Regions from separate parts of the Brevibacillus brevis NBRC 100599 genome, predicted to be linked through region 2. Evidence: predicted binding sites of a transcription regulator. Region 2 holds the regulator's gene; the other holds the start of a gene.

Region 1 (9,131 bases), 250 kb from region 2:
TCTGGTTATAGGGTAGGAAAAGATAGAGGGGGTGGGCAAGTATATTAGAGCTTATTCCAAAACGTTTATTTGTCTAAAGTCTTTTACTCTGGACTTCATAGAAGAGTAAAATTTGAGAGTTGAACATCGATTCAACTGTAACTTCTATGTTTTCGTGGCGAAATGGCTCTTTTCGTTTTTGTCAAAACAATAGACCTTATATGTTTGCCATTTACTGTCTTGGCTGTTTTCCAAAGAAATCATTTTGGCAGTGACCTCATCTTGACCTTGTTATCACGCTTATCTGATAAAATAGTGGAATGTATTAAGGAGCGCCCCCTATCTTCACTGGCTCCCGCATTCGGTGCCCTATGCAGTTGTATGTGTGCAGGCAGTGCTCCTTTAAGCTGTTTCCTCTTTCTTTACTGGTTGATTCGTCTCAGTGACTTCCTTTGGTTCTGCTGGCTTTGACTTAAGCAAAACCTCTAAAGCATGGACCATTCGTTTCATATCAGGTGCGAACTCGATCCCTTTAGGTGGTTTGATCATTGTGGGCCTCCTTTTAGGCTGGCTTTGGTTTATACAATTCTGAAATAACGTATTTCGTTAGTTTCTCATCAAAAAAATTGCTACATCAGACGTACATTGCCAAGTTCAATATGGCCGTACCCTTGTAACGAAATCCCTAGCATACTCGCCATGTTCGTTACTCCCTTTGCCTTCCTTAATTGGTAAACGTTTGTATGAACCACTTAATCACCTCCCTACTAACGATATCCGTTACCTGCATATTACTAACGAATTTCGTTAGTGTCAACCATTCTTTTAATCAAACTCTCAAATACCGTTAACTAACTACCTAAATCCGTTAGTTGTTGATAATATCGAATTAGGAGGTGATTTTGTTGGAAACGGTTGGGCAGAGAATAAGAAAACTCAGAAAAGCTAATAACTGGACCCAAGAACAATTTGCTAATCGTGTTAATGTTTCTCCGCAAAAAGTCTCTAATTGGGAGCGCGATTACACTTCTCCTAGTGTTGAAGATATAGCTAGAATTGCTCAAATCTGCAACACTGAATCAGACTATATATTAACTGGGCGGACTTCCCCCCTTACCTCTTCAGCTAAATCAGACAAGCACCTGTCAGAATTTGAAAACCTCTTCTTTTTCGAACTGGATAAGCTCAGCGAGGAAGATAAAAAGAAAGCTTTAGAGCATGTGAGATACTTGAGATATATTGCGGAGCAACAGAAATGACAACGAGACGAGCTACTTAATAGCCGTCTCGTTTTTTAGAGACTCGAAGAGCGATCTGTGGATAATTCCGGAAAATTTAATTAACTACACTTGGATTACTTTCTTGATTTTAGCAGAGTAATTAATATGTCATAATTTTTTTATGAAAGGAAGATTTAGAATCATGCTACCTAAAATTAAAAAATTTCGGATAAATAAACTTTTCGGCTACAAAAACGTAAATATTGATTTTGATTCAGGTGTAATGATTTTAGTGGGCGAAAATGGTGTAGGTAAAACAACAATTCTTAATGTCTTGTACTATACTCTATCTACAAAATTCGAGAAATTAATCGACATTGATTTCCATTCTATTGAATTGTTTTTTAACAGTGGAAACCATATTGTCATTAGTAAAGAAGATCTTGTTTCAGTAGAACCATTTAATAAATTAAACCCTAATGAGATTACTATTAATAATAACAAAATTGTATTTAGTGCAAATGAATATTCAAAGAATTATCTCACAGAGGTAAAAAATACTAAGAAAAGTACTCAGATCAGCTTTAATTTGGATAAACTCTTTGAGGATATAAACGAAAGAAATCAAAGAATAGAAAAACAAAAAAGTATGATATTATCAGAATTTAATATGAATATTATTTTCCTTCCTACATATCGACGAGTAGAAGAAGACCTTCATAAGCTTGGAATTGAGAATTATAAAAGTGAATTTATTCAATTTGGTATGGCTGATGTAGAAAAAGCCATCCTTACCATCACACAGCAAATTAAAGACTCAGCTATACAGTGGTACTCCAAAATTAATGGAGAAATGCTAGCAGAGTTAGTAACAGGCATTAAAGTAACTCCAGAAATGAGAAACAGCATTCAAACAGATACTCTTAAAATTGTCCTAGATAGAGTCGGAGATAATATAAGCGATGAGTTAAAACAAAGTATTGATATACTTTTAGAAAACGAGCGACTCTTTAACGGGGAATATGATCCTCTGATATATTTCCTATCAAATTTAATAAAAGTTTATCAAAAACAAAGAAAATACGACGAAAGAATTCAACAGTTTGTTAAGGTGTGCAATAATTATCTCCGAAATAAATTGACATATGATGAGAGCAAAGTAGAAATTTTATTTAAGCAACACGGGAAAGATATCAAATTAACGAATTTGTCTTCTGGTGAAAAACAGATAGTCTCTCTCTTCTCTAAAATTTATTTAGATTCAAACAAAGATTTCATTATTTTGTTTGATGAACCGGAGTTGTCGCTGTCAATTGACTGGCAGCAAAAGTTACTCCCAGATATCATCGGTTCAAGTAGATGTAAGTTCATGTTCGTAGTTACACATTCACCTTTTATTTTCGATAATGAACTCGATAATGACGCTAGATCGTTAAGTTCATACATCTCGGAGGAGTAAGATGGATCACCTTGAAAAATTGAGAGCTAGTCGTGATAAAGAATCAGTTTCCTATAAACGTTTTATGGAATTGCTTGAAAGAAATAAAGATGCAGTTTTTTGTTTTGTTGAGGGTGAAGACAGTAAATATTACGCAGCAAAGATTGAATCAATTGAACCATCATATAAATATCACTTCATTAATTCCAAGGGAAAAGAGGGAGTTTTAAAACTATTCCGCTTGATTACTGGAATTAGTGAATATGATCTAATTAAGACTCTGTATTTTGTAGATAGAGACTTTGATGAACTAATTGACAATCCCCATATTTATGAGACCCCTTGCTATTCAATAGAAAATCTTTATACTACTAAAAACACTATCTGTAGAGTATTACAGAGAGAGTTCCAACTTGATGAGACAGATGATGATTACTATACAGCATTACATGCATTTTCAACTCATCAATCAGAGTTTCATGATGCAATGGACCAGATAAATGCATGGATAGCTTGTCACAGAGATCTTTCGAAGCAAGGGATTACCACAAGGCTTAATTTGAGTGATTTAAACCCTTCTAATTTAGTCACTGTTAGTCTGACAGGAGTTACTCAAAAATATAGTTTCGACTCATTGATAGAAATGTTTCCTCATGCAGCTGAAATAGATCAAGAAACCTTAGAAAATAAACTGAGATCTTTTAGGTCCATTGATCGACAAAAGTGGTATAGAGGAAAGTTCGAACTTTTTTTCTTCAAAAAATTTATAGAAATTCTATCAGAAGATAGTAACAGAAGACACCCGTTTCTTTTCTCCACCAAAAGAAAAAACCAATTACAATTATCTGCTAATGTACTCTCAGAGCTTTCACAGTATGCCGAATTTCCTGAATGTCTTCGAACGTATGTGAAACGGATCATCTCACAAGATCAACTACAAGAAGCAATTATGTAATAAAGCCGTCTTTAATCAGAGATTTGGAATATACAGTTTATATTAGAAAAAACAAGACACGCAATAGCGTGTCTTGTTTCTTTATAGATTGGGTAAATAACTTCATGCCAAACCTATTTTTCCAGTACCAAATTAAGTCCTTTATAATATTTCTTCTGACAGCTTTTAAAAACAGTATCAAAATCATGAGAAATATCTTCTTCTAATTCAAGACGCCAGTCAAATTCAATATCATACTTCGTTAATAGCTTGGTAACTGATTCTGTCATCAGTTCATATAATTCACTTTTTATCATTTTCATTTTTTCATCAGACATTTTTCTTGAAACTGCAATAATTAAATAACCAAACCCAAGCCTCACACTTGTTAAATAGCTTTCTTCAAATAAATCGTCTATCAAGGCACACAGCATTAATTCTTCACTATAGTATTTTATCAAGTCGTCCTCACAATTTCTTCTAGCATAAACTTTATTGGTAATAGCTCGACTTTCCTGCGAAGAAAAACGCTGCATTCGTGTAATAAGCTTGAATGGGCTAAAACACCACGTATAAAATCTTTCTTCGAAATATTCTTCGTCAAGTGAAACTACGGCATGATAAATAATTCTCAAAAAAATCAAATCAGTTTCTCCTGTCGAAATAAATTTATCAACTTCATCAAATATGTAATCAACAAATTCAATATAACGGTCGTAATTATTTTTTCTGAGGATAGAAAAGCAATTCTCGAAAATTTCACTATCCTCTCCATAATGTGTAAATTCATCTAACAATTGCTCATTAGTCATTTCTTTTACTATTAAATTCGCATAAAAATATTCAAAAAATGATCTATGAAAAAATTTATAATGACTCTCATCACTTCCTTGGACATATAAGTCTGTTCGTTCAGCACAAAAATCTAGGAACTCTTCTATAGCATCCAACAATTTATTCTCGTCTAAATACCTTTTCTTGTATACTTCCGTTAATAACTCGACAATTTGAGTACGTCTGACCTCCTTATTATTTCGTTTTGAAAGTTCGGATAACTTCTCAAAAGTAGCATCATTATCAATGATGGTTCTAAACAAACTATAATTAAATCTAACTTTCTTATCCTTTAGTTCCCTTCTCCTAGCTATATACTCAGTACACTTTTCATATAATTGAATTTTGGTGTCTGGCAATTCTCTTTCTGCTTTATAAATACTCACCATTAATGCTACCATTAAAAAATTTGTTAAAAATTCACTTTTTATTAACCCCTCACATTGACTTGTAAATATAGGAACATCTTCTTTATGGAATTTACCAAGTGAGACCATTTTATTCAAATATGAATTTACTTGTCTTATAGTAACTGGACAAACACTAAACACAATTGGGGTATCAGGAATTAACCCCCTATCTCTCGTTGTTAGACAGACTTTGTTATGTTTATTTGAATACTTAAAAAAAGTTACAATTACATTTGATATTCTTTCTCTCTCCACTGTTTCTACTTCATCAAGAGCATCAAATAGGATCAAACATTTACCAGAAGCGAGATAATTTTTCAAAAAGTTTTTCGTTATTTTACTACAATCTATTCCAGTATTGCTTACCATACTATCAATTAAAAAATCTTCTATCGAATATGATCTCTCAACTAAAGATTTTTGGCTAAAGTCTTTCAAGTTACAATAAATAGGTAATAATGCTTCTGATCCATAAATGTTTAGCTTTGTATAATTTTGCGTGAGGTACTTTAAAAATAGAGTTTTGCCATATCCAGGTCCACCGATGACAGAAACCAAATTTGAAAAAGCAAACAAATTAGTCCAATTTACATTCTTTGCAATAGCTCTTAATGACGTTTTTTCTACTTCAACACGCAGTTCAGGAAGAATATAGAATTTTGCTAGATCTATTCTATCTATCCCATAAACGTGATTTTTTTTATGAACCTCCTTCAACATTTCTACATATTCTTTTAGCGTCTCTTCGTCCTCTTCTTTTATATCAATTGGTTTATTTTTTAAAGTATCAATTATTCTATCTTCAATATTTAATAATAGTTTATTTATTTGATGATGTAAGACCATTAGCTCAAATGGGAGATCATTAATGAGTTTTTTTTCTAGAATTTCAAGTATTGTTTTAAAGTATTTTTTAACATCAATTTTATTCAGTTTCTTGTCACTTATATCTTCAACATATTGAAGTGATGCATTCGAAATTTTGTCTAAAAATTTTTCTTTAGTTATCTTTTTATCTATAGACGCTACAGAGCTTTTAGTAAATGCATTATATTTTATATAATCTACGAATATTACTCTTGTTGAATATAAATTAAGAAATGTTGAGAAGGCCCCAGAATCAAGATTAAACAATTCCAGCTCTAGCCCTTCAAAGGAATGAGAAACCGTTTGCTCTATCGATTTTTTGTTTACTTTCTTAAAACTTTTAGCTAAATCATAAATAAAGTTCGAAGTAATACTCAATAGAATAGAACTTACTATTTCCATTTATATTCACCCTTAATGATAATTTTGTATTTTCGTTAACTTCGACAGATAATTCTATTTACCTACAACTTTTAATCGTATTATTCCGACATGAAACGACAAAACCTCCTGACCAATGATCAAGAGGCATTGTTAGAAGCTTGTAAATACTTCATCGATTACTGCGCACTATCTTTCCAAACATAGTTGGTCTATTGGTTTCAAACTGATGAATAAGTTCTTCTCCAAAAATGCTAATTGATTGTTCCCAGGGATGCCCTAAATATCCCCACTTAAACTCTTTATTCAAAAAGAAGTAATAGTCACCATCTGGGTAAAACCCTATCCTTCCACTTGTATTCTCTAGATACGGATTGTAGAGATAGCACTCGTGGTGCCAATCCAGTGCGTAGATATATTCGTCAGACCCAGTTACCGCTCTAAGGTTGGTAATACACTTCTCCTCCAGATCATCGATATCCTCATCTATATATTCAGTAATATCAAATGTAACAAAAGAAACTGGTATATGAAACGAAGGCCAATCACTGCTATGAATGCTTGGTTTGAAATCGAAATCCTTATAAAATTTATCCCAAATCAGGCGATATTGCTCATCCGACAATGGAATCCAATTATCCATTTTACATCTCCCCTAGATTAAGTCTTGATCCATTTCTTTGTTACTGAAAGTCCAAATAATTGCAAGAGTAGCTGATCTTCAAAATTACTACCTATTTTTCCTGAATCTTTTCTTCCAGTTTCCGCAGCATAAGTTCCACATTTGTTAGTTCGATTCGATATTCACTGTCTCTGAAGTCGTCGTACTCAAACATTCCAGTAATTCTGATCTTATCTACTTCTATAAACCTCAATAATCTCTTGGCTTCTTCCCTTAGTAATTCACGTACACCTTCATTGATAATCAACGTTCCATTAGAACCACCTAATAATGCAAAAGACAGACCCAAGAATCGCAAGAAACTATATCCATCACAATAGTTCTCGTAAATGTTATCTAATACTTTATCTATATCATTTGTATCACTAGCTACTAGTTCTAGTTCCTCTTTGATTATGCGGTACTCAAGCTCTCCAAAAGGCATTACCGGCGTTAACAATTGCTCTAGGTCTAGATCAATATATTTCCCCTTGAAATCTAAGCTGATAAGCTCCAGGTAAAGGGCGTGCCCATAATGCTCTGCAATCTCTGGAGTCACATAGACCCATTGCTCGAATTCCTCAATTGTTAGTTTCTTTTTTAAAACCTCATTGAATTTAATCTGTAAATCAAGAAGATTTATTAGCTGATCCCCCTCATGCTCCTTCTTTCCCGTGAGCTTCAGAATCTGGATATACTTCCAAAGATTATACACCGAATTGTCACTAGTAGGAATAAAGTAGGAATTGTAAGATTATATACAGAACAAACGTTCCTACTAGAGGTGAATCAATGAAGCTATCTTACACTCCTACCCCTCTTGAAACTTGGATAAGCCACTTTTACAAACAACTTGGCATAAAAACACCTGGCGAATTAGACGAACAGCGTATTGCAAAATTACTAGACATCCATCTCTTTTACAAAGAGATCCCATTCAATGGCATATGAATTCGGTCGTTTTAAGAGCATCACCATAGACAAAAGGCTCACCACATTAGTTCAAAGGGAGCGCTTCTATCATGAGCTATGCCATATCCTCCGTCATTCCGGACGTCAGCTAATGATGCCGGCTGCTTTTCGTGAGCTCCAAGAATGGGATGCAAGGAATTTCACAAGATACGCTGCCTTACCACTACATATGCTGAAGAACTATGATTACAAGCAGCCTGAAATATTAGATACCCTATCAGAGCAGTTTAAGGTTACACCCGAACTATATGCAGATAGATTGCAGAGAATCAAATTAAAATTGTCATGCAACCCAATTCGATTCATCTCGTAACAAATCAAAAGGACAATTTAATATAGGAGGGAGACCATGTTGCGGTTAGCTGTTTATGCACGTGTCAATTCAGACGATCAAGCAGAACGTGGTACGATCGAAAACCAACTTGAATTTGCTTGTAAGTATGCGGATCTTCATCAATTAGAAATCGTTAAGTGGTACAAGGATGACGGCGTTACTGGAACAATCCTACTAGAAGCTCGTCCAGCCGGCCGTGAGTTATTACAAGATGCTAAGAATGGAACGATTGATCTCCTTCTCATCTATCGCTTAGACCGACTTGGACGATCCGCCAGAATCATCCTGAATTCCGTTCACGATCTAGAAAGTGACGGTGTTAAAATTCGCTCTATGACGGAGCCGTTTGATACTGGTGACCCATCCGGACGCTTCCTCCTAACCATTCTGGCTGGAGTTGCTGACTTGGAACGGGAGACCATCCTGGAACGTCTATGGTACGGCGCAAACCGCGCTGCACGGTCCGGTAAATGGCTTGGAGGTATTGTCCCCGTATGGTTACCGCGTAGACAGTGATGGCTATCTGGAGATTTGTGAAGACCTACTCCCTAACTCCGATATGACAGAGGCAGGTGTTGTTCGACTGATCTTTCACATGTTAGCTAACCAAGGCCATTCATGTATAAAAGTCTCCAACTACTTAAATGCATTAGGTATCCCTACGTCATACGCAAAGGATGATCGAAAAATTACTCGTGGGAAACGTAAAGAGAATACGGCGGGTATCTGGCGCCCCTCAAGAATACGTGGGATCATTACGAATACCTCTTACAAGGGAGTACATTTCTACGGAAAACGCAGTACACGAAAACGCGATGTAATTGAACGTGAAGTCCCAGCCATCGTTGATGTAGAAACGTGGGAAAAAGCACAGAAAGTCCTTCGAAGTAACCAAATAGAAGCTATGCGTAACATCAAGAATCAGTATTTACTACGTAGCTTACTAAAGTGTCAGTGCTGCGGATTAACTTATGTGGGGATTCATTATCCAGGAAGCAAACGAGCTCTAAAAGGGTACTACACTTGCACAGGTAAACAAGCATATAATGGCCCAATGCAAGGTAAATGTACTTCGAAAAATTTGCCCCAGGATTGGATTGA
Region 2 (13,895 bases):
CACCCAAGCTTCTTTTCCACTGATCTTGAAGCACTTCAGCCAGCTTTTTCTGACGATCGTCACCTGAACCATACGTGAATGTCACGATAGGCATCGTCGAAAGCCCCAGCTCCTTTAACCCTTCAGCCAATAACTGTTTCGCTTTCTCTACATCCTCTTGAAAATAGTCATTTCCGCTAAGTTGCATGGAAGGCGGAACCCATGCAAAAGCCGCTGGCACCCCTGTCTGCACAATTCCGTCTACCAGAGGCTGCCGTTGGATCGAATACGAGAAGGCTTGTCGAATCTTTTTATTCGTAAATGGAGACACGGTTGTATTAAAGGTAACGGCAACTGTGTTCGGATACGGCGCCATTACGATTTTTCCTTCGTCCTGCAAGGCGGGAATCACGTCGACGGGCAACACATAGCTTGGATGCCCTCCCCAATCCAAATCACCAGAATCAAACAACGCTTGAGCTGTGTTGGTATCAGTAATCATGCTCCAGACGATCTTGTCGAGCTTCACAGCTTCTTTGTCATGATAATTCTCGTTTTTCACAAGAACCAATTTGTTTTTATGCTCCCACAGCTCCATTTTGAATGGGCCGTTGCCTACGTAGTTGTCTGGAGACGCTGCCCAATCCGGATGTGCCTCCAAGGTCTTTTTATGTAAAGGAAACAATGTCGGGAAAGCCGTCAATTCATAAAAAAACGGGGCTGGCGAATTGAGCTTGACCTCTAATGTAAAATCATCTAGTGCTTTAACCCCTACGCCTTCATGCGATCCTTTCCCTGTGTTAAATTCCTCTGCCCCTTTAATGAAATAAAGCATATAGGCATATTCGGACGCTGTCTTCGGGTCGAGATTTCTTTTCCAGGCGAACTCAAAGTCATGGGCGGTTACCGGATCTCCGTTGCTCCATAACGCATTCGTTTTCAATTTGAATGTGTACGTCGTCAAATCCGCGGAAACCGTATAACTGTCGGCGATAGCGTTAGCTATTTTCCCATCCGGTCCATAGCGAGTCAGTCCTTCAAAACAGGCAGTAATGACATCAAAGGAGGTACCATCGGAAGCAAGTCCGGGATCCGCTGTCGGAGGCTCTCCACCGTCTGCGTTCCAATTCAATACCATCTCTTTTCCCGTTGGCTGCACTGTTTGAGATGCCTGATCATTCGGTTTGTTCGTTACCGCCGTTTCACTTGTACTACATCCCGTAATAACTTGAAGCAGCAAGAAACAACTCAAAATGAAGCTCTTTCTCTTTCTCATCGAGACCATCCCCCTTGATTCCATTCGATTCCATACACCAGTAAATACTATTGCTTTATCACACTACTATGATAACGCAAGTGTAGGAGAAACAAATCAGACGGTATGGCGAAAAACAGATCGTGTATAGAGTCTTGTTTTGTACAAATTGTCTAACTATTTCGAATTGATGGTTGAAGCAAAGAAAAAAGCCAGTCTTCCCTTCGACTGGCTACAAGCGTTTGATTCAATTACACTGTTACCAATAATTCCTCTACTGCTTCCACCACGGTCTTGATATGTTGATCGCTAATGTGTCGATGCGTCGTAAAGCGAATGACATACTCGTCAAAATCGACCGCGAGCACTCCTTTTTCCTCCAAACGTTCCAAGAAGGCGACAGCTGTTTGTCCAATCGAGTCCGTATTCACCAGCACGATATTCGTCTCGACTTGCTCCACCTGAAGCGATAGCTGGCGCAAGCCTTTTGCCAATTGCTGTGCCCGTTCATGGTCTTCTGCCAATCGATCGGTCATTTGTGTCAGAGCGATGATGCCCGGCGCTGCCAAATACCCTGCCTGACGCAATCCACCGCCTAATTTTTTTCTCCACCATCTCGCTTCTTCGATAAACGCACGTTCACCAGCCAAAATGGAACCAACTGGAGCACTCAGCCCTTTGGACAAGCAAATCTGAACGGTATCGGCATAAACGCTTAGCTCACTGACTGCAACACCTAGTGCCACAGCCGCATTGAAGAGACGAGCACCGTCCAAATGAACGGGAACACCGTGTTTTTGCGCGATATCATAGACGTTCTTCATTTGCTCAACAGAGATTACCGCCCCGCCCGCGCGATTATGTGTATTTTCGAGACAGATCAATTTTGTCCGAGGAAAATGGATATTGTTGCCCCGAATCGCCCTCTCTACCTCTTCTGCACGCAGAGCACCGCGTTCACCAACCAGCGTCCGTGTTTGCACGCCAGCCAATGCCGACATTGCGCCGCCTTCATAGTAAAAAATGTGCGAATCCGCTTCCGCAATGACTTCGTCTCCGTTGACACAATGCGTCAAAACAGCGACCTGATTACCTTGCGTGCCACTTGTTACGAACAGCGCAGCTTCCTTTCCGAGTATTTCAGCCGCGATCGCTTCCAAACGATTGACAGTTGGGTCCTCCCGGTAAACATCATCCCCAACCTCCGCTTCCGCCATTGCTCGAAGCATCTCCTCGGTTGGCTTCGTAACGGTATCACTTCGCAAATCGATTTTCATAAATGACTCTCCCCCACCCTGTTGTCATTCTCTAGTCATATCGTAACACTTTCAACATTGCATCCTGATTTCCCTCTTGCTAAGATGGAGGGGTAACTTACATACAGTTAGGGGATTTGACCTGTGAAACTAAAAATCACTCGTAACGCTGCCAAGCAATTGGCTCCAATCATCGAGCAAGAAGAAGACAAAGAATTGAAACTGCGCGTTTATATTACGCACGCTCACGGTGATCATGCACATTACGGACTCGCTCTGGACAAGCCAACAGAAGAAGATGTTGTGATCTCTACCGACAAAGAGATCGATGTGATCGTGAAAAAGGATGAGCCTTTGCTGGATGGCGTCGTCATTGATTACCTCTTCTTGCCACAAGAAGGTTTTGTGATTACGAACCCTTCTAAAGGTAACACAGGCGACCACTAAGCATGATACAGATAAACCCTCTGTTTTTTTACAAGCAGAGGGTTTTCTTTGATGAGTCGATTCTTATTCGTCAGTAGCCATGGTGTAGAGCGCTGTTGGTAAATCTATTAGCAACGGTGAAGAAACGTCATCAACCTGCGTCATAACAAGCCGATGGACTGGACGTGTCATCGCGACATACAATAGCTTCGCGTCCCATTCATTATTTTGATAGGCGTCCACATCCAGCAAAATGACCACATCAAACTGCAAGCCTTTTGTTAAAAAAGCAGGCATGACGGTTACGCCACCTGGAAATTGGTTATCCTTGCTGCCTAACAGAGTCAGATCAGCTATCTTGTCTTGCAGGCCTTTATGTGCTTTTTTACTCGCTAGGATCGTTTTCGCTACGATCGCAATCGTTTTGAAGCCTTCCGACTGGTAGTCTGCCACACGCGAAGAGATGTCCTCCCACAGTTGCGCTCGTGAACGAGCCTTGACCATGATTGGTTTTTCACCATGACGCAAAACCGGTTTTGCCAATACCGTCTCGGGCAATTCAATTTGCCGCAACACTTCGTTAGCACAGCGCATAATCTCAATTGTCGAACGATAGCTTTGCGACAACGTATAATAGGAAGGAAACAGCTGCGCAAATATCCCCTTGGTCAACTCTTCCCAAGCATGAATTCCTCGGTAGCTATGAATGCCTTGCGCAATATCTCCCACGATCGTGAGCGAGTTTCGCTTGGTTGCCAATGCAATGACAGCTATTTCTAACGCACTCAAGTCTTGTGCTTCATCCACGACCGTATGATCAAAATGCTCCGCCTTATTCATTCCTTCCACAATATGCTGCAAGTATAGCAATGGCGCGATATCTTCGGGCTCCAATCGCTCCTCTGCAAACAGCGCAGCACTTGACTGAGTCACATCACGCACAACTTCGTCTGAAATGTCAGCAGGTGCGAGTTTGCGCAGCAATTCCTCATCAGCAATCAGCTCGCGATAAGCTGTGAAGATTTCCAGTCTTGGAAACGAAGTCAGGTACGTATCCAGGATTTGCTCCAGCATTTTCTCGAATTTGTACAAGCCTTCTTTGTCCAAATCGACTTTTCGTTCTCGTAAATGGGCAAATAATTGCTTGTTCATTTCTTGTTTTAAATGCTTGCGAAGCGCTTCTACTCGACGATGATACGGCATATTGGCGAATTGCTCCAAGAAGCATTGGCGAATAAAATCACCCGGAATGGAAAAGACTTGCTTTGTTTTGTTGTATAAAAAGCTGAGTTTCTTAAAAGGGATTCTCGTTTCGACGATATGCCGAATGTATTGCTCCAGCGCCTCCCGACAAGCGAGCGATCCTTTGAAGCGAAGCCTGTTTCGCGTCATTTCTTGCTGGCGCTCGTCCTGCCCTTCTTCGAAGAACAATTGAAGAGGCTTATCGGGACTCACGATTCTCCACCCTTTTGGCAGCAGAGGCTTCACAAGACGCGCTGCCCAATCTACAAAGGTAGACTGTTGAACGTCATCGACTCCCAACTCCGGCAAAACCTCGGATATATAGGTAAGAAACATCCGGTTTGGCGCAAACACCATGAATTTTTTGGACATCATGGAATCCTGGAAGTTATAAATCAAATAGGAGAGCCGGTGCAGCGCAATCGTCGTTTTTCCGCTCCCCGCTACACCTTGCACGACAATGGGCCGTTCTTTTTCCGCCCGAATAATATCATTTTGCTCGGATTGAATGGTAGCGACGATGTCTTTTAGTCTGCTATCGTTCGCCTGATTTAAATTGGCTGCCAAAAATTCATCGATGAAGCCCTCCTGCAAAAACTCGTCAGGATGCCCCATTTCGCGGTTAATTGTTTCTTTTACCGCTCCATCATAGATACCGACGATCTTCCCGTCTTCAATCGCAAAATTACGCTTTAATCGAACTTCTCCACGCACGATCTCGCGTCCCATCCGATAAAACGCGTCTTTGCTCTCACCAGAATAATAAAGACTGGCGATAGGCGCACGCCAATCCACGACGACAGAATCAAATGTATCGCTGCGTACAATTCCCCGTTTTCCTATGTAGACCTGATCCAGCTCGTAGATTTCATCCTTCAAGAAGTCCACTCTGCCGAAATAAGGCTTCTCTCGCCCCTGATCTTCCAGGTAGCGCAAATCCTTTGCCTTTTTAGAGTTAACGACCTGTTTCACATAGTCATCGGTTGCCTCGCGAATTTCATTGCGAAGCTGCTCCATTTCTTCATCAATAGCTGAAATGGTTTCATCCAGCTTTTTTTGTTCCCATTCATAATCACGATGCTGTGTACTCACCTTCATTCCCCCTCACATGTATCGTGTACGTATCAGGACCATTGCCTAGCCAGCCATATTCCAACCGCACATGAAAGTAGACCGACTCCCAAACTGAGAAGAGCATATAATGTGCCCCGCAACAGATGTCCTTCTCCCCAAAAAGTGACCACTTCCAAGGAGAAGCTAGAGAAAGTCGTAAATCCTCCCATGACACCCGTTGCAAATAAGAGATAGAGTGTTGGAGATAAAATGCCACGTTCTTTCCCCAGCACGAACAAGATGCCAATGATCAAGGATCCACAAACATTGGCGATCCAGGTTCCCCACGGCCATTCCGGCTGATTTGCGAGTAAAGACAATAGGTAGCGCACAAGAGAGCCAACTGCTCCGCCAACCGCCACAGCTATCCACGCCATCGCTTTCCCTCCCTGGCTATCAAAGCGTTATGTATGTCACAGAAAAAGACACCCTAGCGTCAAGCGAGGATGTCTGTCGTATCAGTAATTGTTATCTTACTGTTTTGGCTTATTTTCTTCAAGGTCTTCCACATAACGGATGGAATCCAAATTTGCTCTCAGTGAAAGCTTAACGGCGTCAATGTACTTTTGGCGCAATGCTTTTTGCTCGAGCTTTTCCTCTTCGGTTAAACCTTCTTCGCGAGATTTTTTGACCAATTCGTTAATGCGTTTAATTTCTGCGTCAGATACCACTGCTGGTTCCTCCCACTCTGTAGTAGTGCCGCTTCATTATACCACATTCGAGTGATCCCGCAAGACAGCCGAACACTTACGGCATATCAGGCATGATCAGAGTCTGACCCGGGTAAATCCAGTTGCTATCCAAGCCGTTCGCTTCCTTAATTTCTATGATATAGTCACGAACATCCGTATGCTGATCTGAGTAGCGAACAGCTAACGACCATAGACTATCTCCGGATTGTACGGTTACTTCTATGCCTTGTGGCTCGTCCATTGGTGAAGCAGCAAACACTAGTTCGGTCAACAAGTAAAAAAAGAGAGTAAATGTAATAAGAAACAAGAGTGCTTGACCTCTCGTGATACCAAAACGAACACGACGTTCTTCTTTTTTCTCGAAACGATTACGTACTGTCGATGAATTCATGATAATGGCCTCCTTACAAACATACGTTCTGTTCTCTTGTAAGCTCATAATAAATGAGAACATATGTTCATGTCAACAACGAAACGAACTTATGTTTGTCGAACGCAAGCTCCCATGGTATAATATAGGAAAATATGTTCGAGAAATCAGGGGTGTCTTTCTATGTCAAAATTATCGAGTAGACAACAAGCCATCATCGAGTTCATACGAAAGGAAGTTCGTGATAAAGGATATCCGCCTTCTGTACGTGAAATTGGAGAGGCAGTTGGCCTCGCTTCCAGCTCAACGGTACATGGTCATTTGGCACGCTTAGAGAAAAAAGGCCTCATTCGTCGAGATCCTACCAAACCTCGCGCCATCGAATTGCTTTCAGATGAAGATCGTTTTCAAGACAATTTCGAAGACTCTGTCGTCCGTGTGCCAGTAATCGGAAAAGTAACCGCTGGACAACCCATTACAGCCATTGAGGATGTGGAAGAATACTTCCCGCTTCCAGACAATATCGTGACTTCCGACAAGGTCTACATGCTGCGCGTCTCCGGGAATAGCATGATTGATGCCGGGATTCTCGACGGAGACTACGTCATTGTTCGCCAACAGCACGTAGCGAACAATGGTGACATTGTCGTAGCTATGACAGAAGAAGATGAAGCGACCGTCAAAAGATTTTTCAAAGAAAAGAACCACTTCCGTCTCCAACCGGAAAATGCCACGATGGAACCGATCATTCTGGAGCATGTCACCATTCTCGGTAAAGTCATTGGTGTCTATCGCCTCATTCACTAGTTTCCACGTAAAAAAGGACAGCCTCGGCTGTCCTTTTTGTTTTCTATATGTTATCTGGCGATAAAAAACCAGATGATCATCGTAACTTGCAAGATGACTTTTACGACCGCACTGCCCAAAAATCCAATTAGTGAGCCTACCCCCGCTTTCACTGCTCGCTCCATTGACTGCTTCTGTACCATCAACTCTACGAGAACGACGAATACGAACGGCAAGATCAGCATACCAAACGGTGGGAAAACGAAAATCCCGAGGATAATTCCGGCGGCAGCAGCTATGGACGACCACTTGGACCCCCCGTACTTTTTCACAAAGTACATGTTCGTCAGCAAGTCAGCACCGTAAAGCAGAATGCTTAGAACGACCATTCCCCACCAAAAGGATGCCGGCAATCCCGCTCCAGGATCTGCAATGAAAAAGTGATAGAGCAAAAAGCCCCCCCACAACAAGATCGTATCAGGTAAAACGGGCAAGAAAATTCCTGCGATGCTTAGCAGGAACAATAACACAACCACGACCCACAAAAATATTTCCATCCACTACACTCCCTTCATTTAGGTATACGAGTGATTACCAATTTCGTTGCGCGTTTATTCACTTTTGTCTACACTATTTTAAAAGAAAGTAGACATGGGGGTAGTTTCATGAAAAATTGGCATGATCTCTCTTACCTGGGCAGAGGAACGATGCGCCAAAAAGCGGCGTGGAAAGCGATTCAACAGACGCATATCATGGAAGTACTAGCCGATTACCGTCCAGTGCTTGCCGGAACCATCCCATTGGACATTGATGTTGAGCAAAGCGATCTGGATATTATTTGTGAGAGTCGTGATCTGGATCAGTTTGAGCAGGTTGTCCGTAAAGCGTTTGGCTGCTTAACCAGCTTTGAAGTGACAAAACTCGATCTAAAAGGGATTCCCACGTGCGTTATTTCGTTTTTCACAGCTGGCTTTTGGTTTGAATTGTTTGCTCAACCGGTTGCAGTCGAAAAGCAAAACGCCTATCGTCATATGGACATCGAAGCACGATTATTACATATAGGGGGCTTGGATGCGTGTATACATATCAGGGCTCTGAAGCAAGACGGCCTCAAAACAGAACCTGCATTTGCTCGATACTTTCATATTCCGGGTGATGATCCGTATGAGGCCTTGTTGCAATTGGAGTCGTTGACCGAACAGGAATTACGCCAAAGAGTTCAGCCCCTACGAAAGGATTAATCTGCTAGCAAATCTATCAACTTGCTGGGATCATAAGGGGTAAACAGTGACTGGCGTTGCAACCGATCATTAAGGAGGACATACTATATGGATTGGCTGATAGAGCTACCGCTCCTCACTGGAGAGAATCGGGTAGAAACAAACGTCGACTTCTCATTTAAGAGATTCGAGTCAAGTGGGCTTCAGGAGCCCCCAGATTTTATCCATGATATCGTCCTGCAATGGGCCATCGCCCCTTTTGTTGTTCATGAACATACTGCTTATCGGATTCCGGCCCACAACGATCCCGAGATAGAAGCGTATGCTTCCGTCAATTTCACAAGCCTGTTTACGAAAGTACGGGGAATATGCACAAATGGAAAGATGGAGGAAATTAGGCTGGAGGATTTAAAGCCGAATATAAAGCGTTCTTTTATCGAATCGGTCATACATACAAGTAAGATTAATCCTCTGGTAAGCGATTTTTATCTACAGGGAGAATGTGAACGTAGTAATCTCCTAAGCATAAAGCTGTTCCAAATAGACAGGGATTCCTTTATCAAGCAGACTACCTACCTTCCCCAACCGGATCACAAAAGGCTCTGGGACTTTATGAATAGACCATTCAAAACGTGTGACGAGGTCTCCATATCCCCCACGAACTGGGTGCTCAGTGACTACCTGCTAGAATCCCCCTTTCTCCTATTTCTCTCACGCTATGCAAGTGAGGTTGTTTTAACGGTGAACGAAAAAGATCAGAATGTTACTATGGTTTCATTTAAAGAGTAATCAGGGCACTCAGCTGGCCGACGTAACCAGCTTCCTGTTCTCAGGATTACCGACTTTTTGTTTTTTGTATTCAGCTTTCGTCTCTCGTTAGCGTAAACTTTTCTTCATTCTAAAATTCATCAGCTTAGTGCTATTGCGTTCAACGATTTGCGATTTTACTACGATGTACCCTTTTCTTTCAAAAAAGGGTCTAGCGGTAATACTCGAATCGGTTTCTATTTCGGTTAGACCTAATTTTTTGGCTTCAGATTCAAGTGTGTCTACCAATGCTGAAGCAATTCCTTGCCCCTGATGCTCTTTATGAACAAATAATCTATCCAGGTAACCTTGTACACTCATGTCAGAAAAGCCCACGATATAACCATTCATTTCAGCAACATAGGAAATATTACTCGTCAGAGCTTTCAACCAGACCTCTTTCCTCTGCTTCAAATCCGCTAGGGAAGCCCAAGCATTTACTTGTTCTTGCGTGTAGTCTTGCTTATTTATGGTATGTACGGTCTCATAAAATAAAGTGATGATCTGGTCAATATCCGTCTCATGAAATCTTCGAAGTAGCATGGAAACTCCCCCTAGAGTATAACGTGGCTACCGAATCATGCCGGTAGCCGCGTCTCGTTTGTTTATTGTAGCATCGTTCCCCCGATAGTTTACGCTCATTTATTCACATGGATATGTACTTTTCGTTACCTTAACAACCACACCGCATTGTTGCGTCCAACAATTGGGGGCCGTTCATTTGCGGTCTGCTTTTTTGTGAAGAACTGAAAGATCACCTTACTCCACTGATTGAACCACCGAATGCCGTGATGCCATTCTGGATAATACAAACACAGCAATGATGGCGATGAGTACGCCGAGTACGCCGAACCAGGTAATGGATGCTAAAGAAACACGGTTAACGATCAGCCCGCCAATTCCTGCGCCGACAGCCATGGCAAGCTGCATCATGGAACTGTTCAAGCTCAGCATGACGCCCGTGGATTCAGGAACAAGCGAAACTAGGTTAAATTGCTGCGCGGGAGCAGATGACCATGCGGCAAAAGACCAGAGGATCAAAATGGCGAATACGGCAATGACCGACTGTCCGACTAAAGATAGCAAAATCAACGAAATGACGTGAAGCACCATCCCAGAAACGAGCGTGTATTTGATGCCATGTTTATCCGCACTGTAGCCGCCGACTTTCGAGCCAATCAAACTGGCAACGCCGAACACGAACAGAGCTGCGCTAATCAATGATTCATGTAAATGAGTTACCTCTAGCAGAAAAGGGGATAAGTAAGTATAGACGAGGGAATATCCTCCCAACCAGAAAAAAGTAATCGCTAAAGCAACCAAAACCTGACGTTTTTTTAACAAAGCAAATTGTTTGATCAGAGGGATAGGCTTGTCGCCCTGCATACGTGGTATAACTCCAGCAATGACAAGCATGGCCAAGCCCGCGACAATCGCAATGGCCAGAAATACCGCTTTCCAGCCAAAAGCAGAGGCTATCATTCTGCCCAGCGGGACGCCGATGATGAGCGATGCGGTAATGCCCATGGTGACGTTCGCGATGGCGCTGGCCTGCTTACCTGGCGGAGCAATTTTGGCGGCGATACTTAGCGCGTTAACTGTGACCACCCCGGCGCCTAACGCCGTAATGATTCTCGCGGTAATGAAGAAACCAAAGTCAGACATTATAAATGTCAGCAGGTTTGCGGCAATAAAGAGGCCCAGCGAATAAAGTAGGAGCTTAAGCCGGTCCATTTTGGCCGTCAGCGCCATCAAAATAGGAGTGCCGACCGCATAGGCCAGGGAATAAACCGTAATGAGCTGACCTGCTGCCGCAACGTTTGTTCCCAATGTTTCTGCAATTCGGTCTAATATTCCAGAAACGATGTAATTGGATGTTCCAACTAAAAAGCTGATCAAGGCTAGAACGTAAACTTTCCAAGTGCTCTTCATCATTCACACTCCTGATGTGTTTTATATAACTATCTTTTTGTCGATAACGAAAAAACGCCACGGCTGCATGGTAGTAGCTAAAAGAGCCAGCGCGGAGCTTGCCGTAATGTTTCGGTCTATTCCTCCCTCAAAATCTTGATCTCGGGATCATAGTTACAAACCGACATGGTTCCCTCCTCCTTTTGAAAAAACGGCATTCAGCATTTTGTGTCAATACAACATCAGTTGCTTGAACAACACTTGTTGTATTTGTATGCTATAATAGCAACCGAATGGTACGCAATCAGCAATAACCATAAACCGTTGTATAGACAACACCATTTCTATAATGTCGTTTTACTGGGGAGATCTTAACCATGACCATTAGAAAGAATGAAGCTGATCCTCGTGTGATACGTACACGGCGACTCCTTCAAGACGCTTTTGCTTCATTAATTCAAGAAAAAGACTTTGAATCGATAACCGTTAGGGATATTGCAGAGCGAGCTACTGTTAACAGAGCGACTTTTTATGCGCACTTTGTAGATAAATTCGAAATTCTTGAGGCCAGACTAATGGAATCATTTATGACAATCATGAATCATAGAATAAGCGGTCACGAAGGATTGAATGAAGAAACAATTCAGAGTATCTTTCTCGGGGTGTGCGAATTTCACATGGGTCTAAGCACTATGTGCAAAAGAAGAAATACATCGCTTGTACCTGTATTCGAAATTCGAATAAAGGAAAAAATTCAAACGATACTTCTTTCCTTTATAGATAAAGACAAGATGCTATCGACTCCAAACCAGCAATTCTTAATAAATACAGCTTCTGTCATGTTAAGTTGGGGGATGTATGGGGCTGCTTACGTTTGGAACAATGAAGGGCGTCTAATAAGTGCGGAATCATTTGTTAAACAGTCTTTGCCCTTAGTCATGAACGGAGCCAAAGAACTGCTGGGATAGGTCATTTTGTTGTGTATCACAATGAATCGCCCCGCCATTCTTGTGTGCTGTACGACGATCTGGCCTCAATCTGTTGATCATCCTTCCCGATCGTCGACTTGATGTGACCATCTGGGTGGATTCGTACATCCACCCTTCAGAAGGGGGATTAAAAAACTACCAGTCTTTATAAACTGGTAGCACATAACTCATATATTGTAATAATCACATTTGATCATTTTTCGGCAACCCCCGATGGCACGAAGCTATTTTACTGTTTCACCTACTGTGTCTTTTCAAACCTTTTATGCGTGGGAAGTAAGCGGAAAACGAAAATGTTCTGTCTCCATTTTTAACGAGGGGCGAACAAATAAGACATCATCGGTTGTTGTCATCCATGCAGATTGGATCTTTTCATTCTCACTATCCGGCATAAAGTGAAAATGAATGATCGTTGTCTCAGCGGTTATCAAATGAGAAATGACCATTTCTATATCAACTGGTTTTTTACTTACAACATCAAATACATGCAGTTGTCCATCTTCTCGTTCAAATAAGACAATCACATCCGCCTCTTCGAGATAATAGATCGCATCCCGAAAAACAAGCAAAAAGTAAAACATCAACAGATGCTCGCTATCTTTGATGCCTAGTCTCGTTGAAACGGGGATTCTTTTCGCAGCAAATTCCTTCATAATATCAAAATCAGCCTCATTATCAACATCCAGCTTACGCAAGACCGATTTTTGTTCCACGTGCTTTTTCAAATCGGTTGCCAATAAACGAAAACTACTTTCAGGTACTCTCTCAAATCCAAACTTCGGATAAAAATCGAGCACGGTATCATTGGCATACAAATAGATAAAATCGTATTCCTTCTCGCATATTTCAAGAATATGGTTCATCAATTTCGCTGCCAGCCCCTGGTTGCGATAGGCAGGATGCGTCATGACCGTTCCGATCTGAAGTGCCTTGTAGTCTTTTCCATTGGATGTCACGATCATCTTACTGGCAGAAGCGTTCGCAATAACCTGATCCCCATCCAAATAGGAATAGCAGACATAGTTGTCATTCCAAAAGCCCTTGTTATCCCATTCTCTAAAATCGAGCTGAAAGATCTGCTTGGCGAGGTCATTAAAGCTTTCCTTGTATGTTTCGATATGCTTGTAGTCACTAATCAATCGATATTCACGCATATAAAAACCTCCCGTTCTATTTTTTGTGCGGTTTGTCATCATCCATTCCTTTTTCGCAATCCCTTCTTTCCAAATAAAAAAGACCACAAGAAGAATTCTCTTCTCATGGTCAAATTTATCGTTGTGATGAAGATACCTATCCCGAACTGAATAGATATCATGCACAAACGTGAAATTTGTTTGAATGAGATATAATGCCTTCTAATCGCTTTTGAAAAAAGGAATAAAAAAGAAACCAAGGGCACGCCCTTCATTTAACCTTTTCCCATATAAAATTCATTCGAATTTTACTTAGCGATTATCAGTTTCATCATACTCAATCAAAACCTCTTTTCACATTCGATACCATTACTATATTTGACTTTCAAAAGGTTGTAAATGAACATTCAAAATCCACTCACATTTTTGTAAGTATCGTTATACAAAAAAGCCATTTTCTTATATAATTCAAATACCCCCTTTTTAAAAAAGGGGGACACCGTTTTCAAAATGGACCTCGAGGGGGGTGTACCAATGGCGAATGCTCTCAATTTGCCACATACCGCAGCGGCTCATGCAAAGCCTAGAAATAGTGAGGCGATACTTTGCATGAGGTGGTCTTCCGTTTAAACGAATCATCGCCTTCATTTGCGTATCTCATTTCCTATTTCTTGGCTTTGCCCCTTATTTGCCTATCTATAAATAAGGAGCGAGCA

The links. Region 2 encodes LexA, which represses DNA repair genes until DNA is damaged. Its sites were predicted from a motif close to CGAACATATGTTCG; they were not measured.
Region 1: BBR47_RS18030 (ImmA/IrrE family metallo-endopeptidase) is a predicted target of LexA. The motif match lies at 7,487-7,500, and genes of this name have one in related genera.

What each region holds. Positions count from the first base shown of each region.
Region 1 covers NC_012491.1:3,772,972-3,782,102, forward strand. Annotated here, with positions in the region: gene BBR47_RS31310 (hypothetical protein) at 382-528, opposite strand; gene BBR47_RS31825 (hypothetical protein) at 609-731, opposite strand; gene BBR47_RS18000 (helix-turn-helix domain-containing protein) at 876-1,238, shown strand; gene BBR47_RS18005 (AAA family ATPase) at 1,402-2,658, shown strand; gene BBR47_RS18010 (DUF4435 domain-containing protein) at 2,660-3,592, shown strand; gene BBR47_RS18015 (NACHT domain-containing protein) at 3,706-6,084, opposite strand; gene BBR47_RS18020 (DUF2716 domain-containing protein) at 6,236-6,706, opposite strand; gene BBR47_RS18025 (hypothetical protein) at 6,798-7,439, opposite strand; gene BBR47_RS18030 (ImmA/IrrE family metallo-endopeptidase) at 7,665-8,009, shown strand; gene BBR47_RS31655 (recombinase family protein) at 8,046-8,546, shown strand; gene BBR47_RS18035 (recombinase family protein) at 8,515-9,131, shown strand, end outside.
Region 2 covers NC_012491.1:3,517,344-3,531,238, forward strand. Annotated here, with positions in the region: gene BBR47_RS16620 (peptide ABC transporter substrate-binding protein) at 1-1,255, opposite strand, end outside; gene ltaE (low-specificity L-threonine aldolase) at 1,486-2,511, opposite strand; gene BBR47_RS16630 (HesB/IscA family protein) at 2,635-2,937, shown strand; gene BBR47_RS16635 (HelD family protein) at 3,001-5,250, opposite strand; gene crcB (fluoride efflux transporter CrcB) at 5,283-5,648, opposite strand; gene BBR47_RS16645 (DUF896 domain-containing protein) at 5,745-5,942, opposite strand; gene yneA (cell division suppressor protein YneA) at 6,019-6,354, opposite strand; gene lexA (transcriptional repressor LexA) at 6,517-7,140, shown strand; gene BBR47_RS16660 (DUF456 domain-containing protein) at 7,191-7,676, opposite strand; gene BBR47_RS16665 (DUF4269 domain-containing protein) at 7,785-8,360, shown strand; gene BBR47_RS16670 (hypothetical protein) at 8,448-9,128, shown strand; gene BBR47_RS16675 (GNAT family N-acetyltransferase) at 9,216-9,689, opposite strand; gene BBR47_RS16680 (MFS transporter) at 9,906-11,078, opposite strand; gene BBR47_RS16685 (TetR/AcrR family transcriptional regulator) at 11,435-12,025, shown strand; gene BBR47_RS16690 (GNAT family N-acetyltransferase) at 12,310-13,200, opposite strand.